2 regions of the Paenibacillus sp. JNUCC 34 genome follow, and region 2 is predicted to be linked to the other one. Evidence: predicted binding sites of a transcription regulator. Region 2 holds the regulator's gene; the other holds the start of a gene.
The links. The regulator Rex, encoded in region 2, represses fermentation and respiration genes when NADH is low (regulators of the CRP and FNR family bind a similar motif). The targets are predictions, from matches to a motif close to TTGTGAAATATTTCACAA.
Positions count from the first base shown of each region.

Region 1 (4,539 bases), 2.7 Mb from region 2:
CAAAGCATGCAATATTCCATCGGCGGCAGCAACCCACTCGGTATGGGTTCAGCCAATTCGGGGTTGTTCTATGTCATGTATGATCCAGATACGAAAAACTTTGAGGATGTAAAGAAAGATCTGGTGGAAGGACTGGAGAAACAAGTTCCGGAAGGCCAATGGTCCAGTATGGACATGGGTGGCTTTGGTGGCAGCCAGCTTACCGTCAATGTCTTTGGTGATACACTGGAGCAGATCAAGCCTGTAGCTGAAGACATTTTGGAGCTGGCTAAAGAAGACACCGCCAACTTTGAAAATGCAAAAACCAGCTTGTCTAAAGCCTATGAACAGTACACACTGGTAGCCGATCAGGAGAAACTCAGCTCGCTCGGCCTGACTGCCGGACAACTGGCTATGAAGCTCAGCCCGGTTCATGAGCGTCCGGTATTGACTGAAGTGAAAATCGATAATAAATCATATAAAGTGTATATCGAAGCTGACAGTCAGACATATAAGAGTATCGAGGATATTCAAAACGAAACTATCACTTCACCGCTCGGAATGGAGATTCCGATCAAAGATGTCGCAAAAGTGGAAAAAGGTACATCACCTGACTCCATTATGCGTATCGACGGCAAGATGGTCGTTACCGTTAATGCAGATATGATTACAACCGACGTAGGTTCTGCTTCCACTAACCTGCAGGCAAAAGTGGACGAGATGAAGCTTCCTGAGGGTGTATCTGTTAGCTTCGGCGGGGTTACTGAACAGATCAATGACACCTTCGGACAGCTGGGGCTCGCTATGCTGGCAGCTATCGCTATCGTGTACTTCGTTCTCGTTGTCACCTTCGGTGGTGCGCTCGCACCGTTTGCGATTCTATTCTCGCTTCCGTTCATCGTCATCGGTGTGATTATCGCCCTGCTCATTACGGGTGAAACGCTGGACGTATCCTCACTGATGGGTGTGCTCATGCTGATCGGTATCGTAGTGACAAATGCTATCGTATTGATCGACCGTGTTATTCACAAGGAACGTGATGGCTTGTCTACTCGTGAAGCGCTGCTTGAAGCCGGAGCGACACGTCTTCGTCCGATTCTCATGACCGCACTCGCCACGATTGGCGCTCTGCTCCCGCTTGTGTTCGGATGGGAGAGCAGTGCAGGCATCATTTCCCGCGGACTCGGCATAACCGTTATCGGCGGCTTGATCAGCTCAACACTGCTTACGCTGGTCGTTGTACCTATTGTGTATGAATTCCTGATGAAGTTCCGCAAAAAGCGGATCGAAGATTAAACCGGTCACTAAACGTAATGCTTAAAGAATAACATTCCATTCCATAGAGGGGCTGCCTCCATAAGGTCTGAACTAGACCTGCGAAGGCAGCTCCTTTTTTGGTGTTTGTGTAGAACAAAAAGCCGTTGCTTCTACACCCCATAGAAAAAAGGCATGCTTCCGTCTGGAAAGCATGCCTTTATATATACCCTGATCGTTATTCTCTGTTACACTAACACAACTTCACGGACCGGCTCATCTGCTACCAGACAAGACTGCTTCCAGGTGCGGAGCATTGACAAATCATATTCAAGGAACTCTTCTAGCAAACGCGAAACTGCCAAGTAAAGCGGGCTTGTCGTAGAAGCATTCAGCTCTCTGCACATCGCTGGAATCCAGGTGAGTAGATGCTCTTCCAGAAATTTTTTCTGTATATCTATCAAACGTAGCATGCTGTCCTCGCAGTATGCACTGTTCAGCATGCGATCATGCAGTATGGTCATAAATTCAAGCTCGATCGCAATATGATCGTCAGGCTCTCCGCTGACTTTCTTAAAGGCAGTTCCAGCTGAAGCGTAAAAGTCAGATAGATCCTGCGCACGACAGGAATAAGGAGAATAACGGGATTCTGCAAGCGGCCGCTGCTTCGAGTGCTGCAGCAATCTGCTGTACTCTGTGCCTTCCCGTTCGCAAATTCGCACGAGTTCCTCCGGTGAACGACCGCTCAAGTACTGCATGAGCTCGCGTCCTCCGCGGGTCAGCTCCGCCGCTTTACCAATTCCGCTGCTGCGGCTCCAATGTGCAACTAAAGACAGTGTAGGCCAGTGGCCCAAAAATTCAGTGAGCAGCTGATAAATCGTCCCCCGATTTTCCAGCCACCTGTGACAGACTTCAGGTACCTCCAATGTTCGAACAGATGATGATATCGTCATATCGAACCTCCTAATGGTGATCTCTTTGTTGGATGTTGATATCTTTCACATTATATCTTAAAAGATTCTAGGATGGGGTAATTTTATGAAAAATGATTTCCGAAAGTTTCGGAAAATTTCGGAAATCATTTTGAAAACATGCTTACCATCTTCACTTGGATGGTTCAGCTATTCTATGAGCGGCACACTTTTCAGGGGAGAAGCATGTGCCTGTAAGCTCAGTATAATGAACCTTGTAAACGTTTTCTGTGATACAGTTCACACGCTCCGACTTTTACAACAAATTTAACTGTTCAAAATTCAATATTTTTTAACGTCCCTTCCATTGACTCCCGCTACAGCAATCGCTACAATGTGACCATGCCAAGCTGGAAAGGGGATTCCGATAGATGAAACCGATGATTGAACCTTTGACGGACTCCTTTGGGCGGATTCATGACTATATCCGAATATCCGTAACGGACCGCTGTAATCTGCGATGTGTGTACTGCATGCCAGAAGAAGGCATGGTGTTTCAGCCGCATGACGAGATCATGAGCTATGAAGAGATTGCTTCCGTTCTGCGAGTGCTCGCACCTATGGGCGTATCCAAAGTACGGCTAACCGGCGGTGAACCACTCGTCCGTAAAGATCTGGAGTCACTGGTTGCCATGATTTCAGATATTGAAGGAATTCAAGATATTTCACTTACGACAAACGGGCTTCTGTTGTCTTCCAAGGCCCGTCTTTTGAAAGAAGCAGGACTTACCCGGATCAATATCAGCCTTGATTCGCTGCACAAAGAACGCTATGCCAAGATTACCCGGGGTGGAGATGTGCAGAAGGTGCTTGAAGGCATCGAAGCCGCATATGAAGCCGGGCTTGATCCAATCAAGCTGAACATGGTACTTATGAACGGCTTTAATGAGGATGAGATACAAGATTTTATAGCTATGACGATTCACCGTCCGCTGCATGTTCGCTTTATAGAATATATGCCGATCGGGCAGGCTTCAGAGGAATGGCGCAAAACATACATTCCGCTTAGTCATGTGACGGATGTGTGCCACGAAGCCGGCTGGACCTTTCAAGATGACCAGGGACCTGCAGGCAACGGCCCCTCTCGTAATATGAAAATACAGGGTGCTGCAGGCACTTTTGGACTCATCCATCCGGTAAGCGACCACTTTTGCGACTCCTGCAACAGGCTGCGTCTAACGGCTGACGGACATATTAAAGCGTGTCTGTACTGGTCGGATGAATTGAATGTCCGCCGCGTTGCTCACGATCCTGAAGCCACGGCTTCCTTGTTCCGCAAAGCACTCGGCGGCAAACCGCAAAACCACGAGATGGCCCTGGCTCTTGAAAAAAAAGCTCAAAGTCATACCCCGACCAACCGGCGCATGTCGCAAATCGGCGGGTAACAAAAGAAGCTCCGCAACTGCGGAGCTTCTTTATGTAATAACACCGAATAACTGCAGCGCCATATAGAGAGCCAGTAGCCAAATGATCAAGGCCGAAACGGTATTCAGTACCGCAATGCTCCGGCCCGTCGTGTCCACTCTGCCCAGCATCCGGCCTGCCAAGGCCAAACCTAGAAACCACAGCCACGAAACGATTGCCGCAGTCAATGCGAATATCCATTTAGTCATTCCTTCGTAAGCGAGTGAGCTCGTCCCGATTACGCCGATGGTATCCAATATCGCATGCGGATTCAGAAGGGACACCGACGCCGCATAAAGTACTTGCTTGCGGGCAGACAGCGGATCGGATTGTCCACCTCCTCCGCCTTTGGATCTCCAGATACTGAATCCCATGTAGAGCAGAAACAGAACCCCCACGGCGTATATCGTCGTTTCGAGCCAAGCGAACTTCAAAATAACGAGTGAAACACCGCCTACCGCTGCGAAGATCAACAGTGTATCGCATACCGATGCCGTTAGAACGGCAGGTAATGCACGGATAAAACGCGAGTTCACCGCTCCCTGATTAAAAATGAATATATTTTGCACACCTAGCGGCAAAATCAGCCCGAAAGCCAGCAGCACCGCATGGAAAATCGCTTCAATCAATCTCTCTCTCTCCCCTTTTAACGATCATTCTCTAATGATCCTCATTCAACCCAACCACAAGCAATCTCATAATCCTCCGGCTGGTTCATATTAAACAGCCCCTTCGCGGCGTCTATCCCCGTCAGCCGGGCCAGCTCCTCCACCGGAATGTAAAGAACGTTCAAATCGCTTAACCAATCCGTCATGCGCAGCTCATTCCTGCGCAAGCGATATTCCAAACTTGTGCAGACATCAAGGTGGTATACGGCAAGGAGCGGCTGCGGCTTCCCATCCATAACAGGAACAACGGCATCCCACGGAGC
Region 1 is NZ_CM177770.1:411,069-415,607, reverse strand. Features, by position in the region: gene AC2TF5_RS01840 (efflux RND transporter permease subunit) at 1-1,275, shown strand, start outside; gene AC2TF5_RS01835 (TorD/DmsD family molecular chaperone) at 1,482-2,186, opposite strand; gene moaA (GTP 3',8-cyclase MoaA) at 2,585-3,589, shown strand; gene AC2TF5_RS01825 (LysE/ArgO family amino acid transporter) at 3,620-4,237, opposite strand; gene mobA (molybdenum cofactor guanylyltransferase) at 4,279-4,539, opposite strand, start outside.
Region 1: AC2TF5_RS01835 (TorD/DmsD family molecular chaperone) is a predicted target of Rex. The motif match lies at 2,433-2,450, and genes of this name have one in related genera.

Region 2 (4,539 bases):
AGACAGCATTATTTGTGTTTGAGAAAATTTGAACATAAAATAAATAGAAGAGATTTCAACACACCTAAAGAGGATATTATCATTGCAGCCCAAATGATCATATGGCTGACCCAGACTGAAACCGGAGATGATGAGGAACTGAACCTTGGTGGTCGTGGTGGGGACTTCTGGGAAAGTGTATCTAGCGATTCTGATTCTTGTTTGGGACGGGCTTGCCCATGGTTCCGAAAGTGTTTCTACCACCGTGCGAAGCATGAAGCGGGTATTGCGGATGTGGTTATTACGAACCATTCCAAATTGTTTACCGATGTAAAAGCAAATCATCAGCTACTGCCGTCGTATGAGCGGTTGGTCATTGACGAGGCTCATCACTTGGAAGATGTGGCGGGTAAACATCTCGGGCTCCATATGAAATATTTTACGGTGGTACACACCCTTACACGTCTCTATAAGGATAGCCGCAATGGACAGTTGCCAGCACTCCGTCAACTGCTTCAAACGTCGGCGCACGAAAAGGCGGGGGAATGGACGGGCGTCATTGATCGGCTATACCCTGATCTAATTACTGTCAAGGAGAGCTGGGACCGGCTTAACGACCTTCTGTTCGGACTTCTTCCTGAACGCGGAGATGCTTCTGCGGGGGATGCAGGACAATTTACACTCCGACTGTCACCAACCAAGAAGCCAAAAGACTGGGAAAGCTTGACGGAGTTAGAGAATCAGATTCACGTCACCTTGGGAGACGTCGTTCGCAAAGGAGACATGCTAACATCTGAGGTTCGGGAAGAACTGAATGATTATGGTGCAGACAGTTTGATTACCGATATTAATGGCCTCTTTAAGGACTTGGCTGCGCACCGGGAGAATCTGAAATTTTTCATGACTCTGAACGATGAAGGCGTGGTCTATTGGATGGAGGCGAACGGTAATTTCCGTAGTAAATCGCTGCAGATGTTTGCCGTGCCAGTTGATGTGAGCGCGCAGTTGAAAGAGCTGTTCTTCGATAAAAAAAGTAGTATCATCCTCACTTCTGCAACTCTATCTGTAGATAAATCGTTTCAGTATATGATCGATAATCTTGGGCTGCAGGATGCTTCAGATCAGGGACAGCTGAATACCGTGCAGCTTCCGTCACCGTTTAATTACCGTGAGCAGGCACTGTTATTAATTCCAAGGGATTTCCCAAGTGTTAAGGGGTCCGTGGGGGATCAGAACTTTGTGAGTACACTCGTTCAATCACTTGCAGATGCCGCTAAGGCGACTCATGGACGGATGCTGGTATTGTTTACCTCGTACCGTATGCTGCGCCAGGTGTATGATCCGCTTAAGGAAGTTCTGTCATCCAGTGATATATCCGTACTCGGACAAGGGATGGATGGATCAAGCCGAACCAAGCTGATCCGAAGGTTTCAGGACAGCGGCGCATCGGTGCTGCTTGGGACAAGCTCATTCTGGGAAGGGGTCGATATTCCGGGTGAGGCGTTGACATGCCTGGCTATCGTAAGGCTACCGTTTCAACCGCCGAACCATCCCCTTGTTGAAGCGAAGAGCGAGCTACTGCAGCAGCAAAAGAAAAATCCGTTCATGAAACTATCCGTACCTCAGGCGGTTATTCGCTTTAAGCAGGGTTTCGGGCGTCTTGTGCGAACAGCTCAAGACAAAGGTATTGTAATTGTTTATGATACCCGTGTGATTGAATCTTATTATGGAAAATACTTTTTATATTCACTGCCTGGCCCGAAAATGGAACATATGCGGACTGAGCAGATGGTTCCCCGCATTGCGGAATGGCTTCATGGGGACGAGGCAATACAATAAGAATTGAAAATAATTACTTTGAGTTTATGATTAGGGGGAGCATGCATGAAATCGGATAAAATTTCGGAGGCCGTGGTTCGCAGACTGCCCGTATATTTGCGCTACCTGAACGAACTTCATCTTCGTGAGGTTGCAACGGTGTCCTCACAGGAGCTTGGACAGAAGCTCGACCTAAACCCGGCGCAAATCCGCAAGGATCTTGCCTATTTTGGCGATTTTGGCAGAAAAGGGATTGGTTATGACGTCTCATATTTGATCGAGAAAATCCGTCATATTCTTAAGCTGGACCAGCAGATTAATGTAGTGTTGGTGGGTGCTGGTAATCTTGGACACGCTCTGTCCAACTACAACGCTTTTTTGAAAGACAATATGAAGATTGTAGCTATATTCGATGCTTATACTCCAAAAGTCGGCACTAAAATCAACAATTTAGTCGTTCAGTCGATGGAAGAATTGACGGCAACTATTAAGGAGTTCGGAATCCGGATCGGGATTATTACCGTTCCTGATGTCGAAGCACAAGATGTAGCGGATAAACTGATCTCATCCGGTATTGAAGCGATTCTGAATTTTGCGCCAACGATCTTGAAAGCTCCTCCGCACATCCGGATTCATACAGCTGATTTCACGACGGATTTGCAGAGTCTGGCTTATTATTTAGATAACGGAAAGGAAGATGGCGATCATGACGAAGCGTAAATGGATGATTAAAAACGGTACCTTTGCTGTACTTCAGAATGAAAAGCCGGTTCTGCGCGGATATATGGTCATCGAAGACGATCTCATTACCTATATCGGTGAAGAACAGCCGAAGGTTGAGGAAGATACGGAGATTATCGACGGCACATATCTGTTTTTCATGCCTGGTCTAATGAATACGCATGGTCATACGGCGATGTCGCTTCTTCGTGGATACGGGGATGATCTGGCTCTTCAGGTATGGCTTCAGGAGAAAATGTGGCCGATGGAAGCGAAGTTTACGGCTGATGATGTATATTGGGGTACCTCGCTGTCTGTGATCGAAATGCTGAAAGGCGGTACAACGACCTTCCTTGATATGTATGATCATATGGATCAGGTAGCAGTCGTAACTGAGCAATCCGGTATGCGTGGTGTACTTACTCGCGGTGTAATCGGTTTGTGTCCTCCAGATGTTCAGAATCACAAGCTGGGGGAGGCTACAGCATTTGCTAAGGACTGGCACGGTAAAGCTGATGGACGTATCACGACGATGATTTCGCCGCATGCGCCTTACACATGTCCTCCGGATTACATCGAAAAATTTGTGCAGATTGCTCACGATCTGGACTTGCCGATTCACACCCATATGTCGGAAACAGTTACTGAAGTCGAGCAGAATGTTCGGGATTATGGGGTACGGCCAGTAGCCCATCTTCAAAAGCTCGGCGTCTTCTCACGTCCGGCGCTTGTTGCGCATGCAGTTCATTTAACGGATGAAGAGATTGAGATTTTGGCGGCTCATAAGGTAGCGATATCCCACAATCCGGGAAGCAACCTGAAGCTGGCAAGCGGTGTCGCCCGGGTACCGGAGCTGCTTAAAGCGGGAATTACCGTATCACTGGGAACGGATGGTCCTGCGAGCAACAACAATTTGGATATGTTTGAGGAAATGAGACTGGCTGCTCTTATTCATAAGGGTGTTAGTGGTGATCCGACAGCAGTTCCTGCTGTGGAAGCACTGCGTATGGGAACAGAATACGGAGCGAAATCATTATTCTTAGACGGTGTTGGGACGTTGGCTCCCGGCATGAAAGCGGACTTTATCGCGTTAAATACCGATCAGGCACATTTTCTGCCTCATACGGACTTTATCTCGCATGCGGTTTATTCAGCTAGTGCCAAGGACGTGGAGCATGTCTGGGTAGATGGTAAACAGGTCGTCAAAAACGGAGTTTGCCTTACATTGGATGAAGAAAAGATTCGCCGTGAAGCCCAAAGTGCGTTCGAGCGGCTGTTGACCCTCTAGGGAATAACAAGGGAGCGAGGAACGCAGATTGAAGAAAAAAACGAAGTGGATACTTCTTGGCATTTCCGGTTTTCTGCTCATATTGCTGTCTATTCAGATTTATTATTCAAATGTAATGTCTGGTAAATGGTCGGAAGAGAACGCGGCTATCAAGGCGGCTCAGCAATATGGCGGTTTGATGAAGAAAGACAAAACTTATAAATCGGTATGGGATAAAGAGAGCATTTACTGGGTTGTTACCGGTAAGGATACGGAAAACCAGGATATCGTCGTATGGGTGAAGTTTACGGAAGAGAAAAAACCACTGGATGGAGCCAAAGCTGTACACAGCGAACCTCTGAGCGGTGGAATGTCGGAAGCTCAAATGCGTAATCAGATTAAGAATGACCTGCCTGGTTCGGTAATTGAAAGGCTTGTTCTAGGTATGTATGAAGGAGAATACGCATGGCAACTGTTATACCAGCTGAACAATGAGACGAAATATAGGTTTTATCGGTTTCAGGATGGAAATCAGATCGGTGAAGACATTATTCTACCAAATCAATAGCAAAATTTAACACTCCATCAAAAGGCGGAGTGTTAAATAACAAGATTTTATGTAAGCGTTTACGTAAAATTTGGATAAAATAGTTTTAAATATTTTCACAGACTTAAATGAAAAAGGTATATAAGATGTGATATACTCTTATTTGTATTCCACAGGCAGGTTGAAAGTAGTGTTACTATACGCATAA
Region 2 is NZ_CM177770.1:3,719,407-3,723,945, reverse strand. Features, by position in the region: gene dinG (ATP-dependent DNA helicase DinG) at 1-1,818, shown strand, start outside; gene AC2TF5_RS17370 (redox-sensing transcriptional repressor Rex) at 1,864-2,517, shown strand; gene AC2TF5_RS17365 (amidohydrolase) at 2,504-3,805, shown strand; gene AC2TF5_RS17360 (cell wall elongation regulator TseB-like domain-containing protein) at 3,834-4,352, shown strand.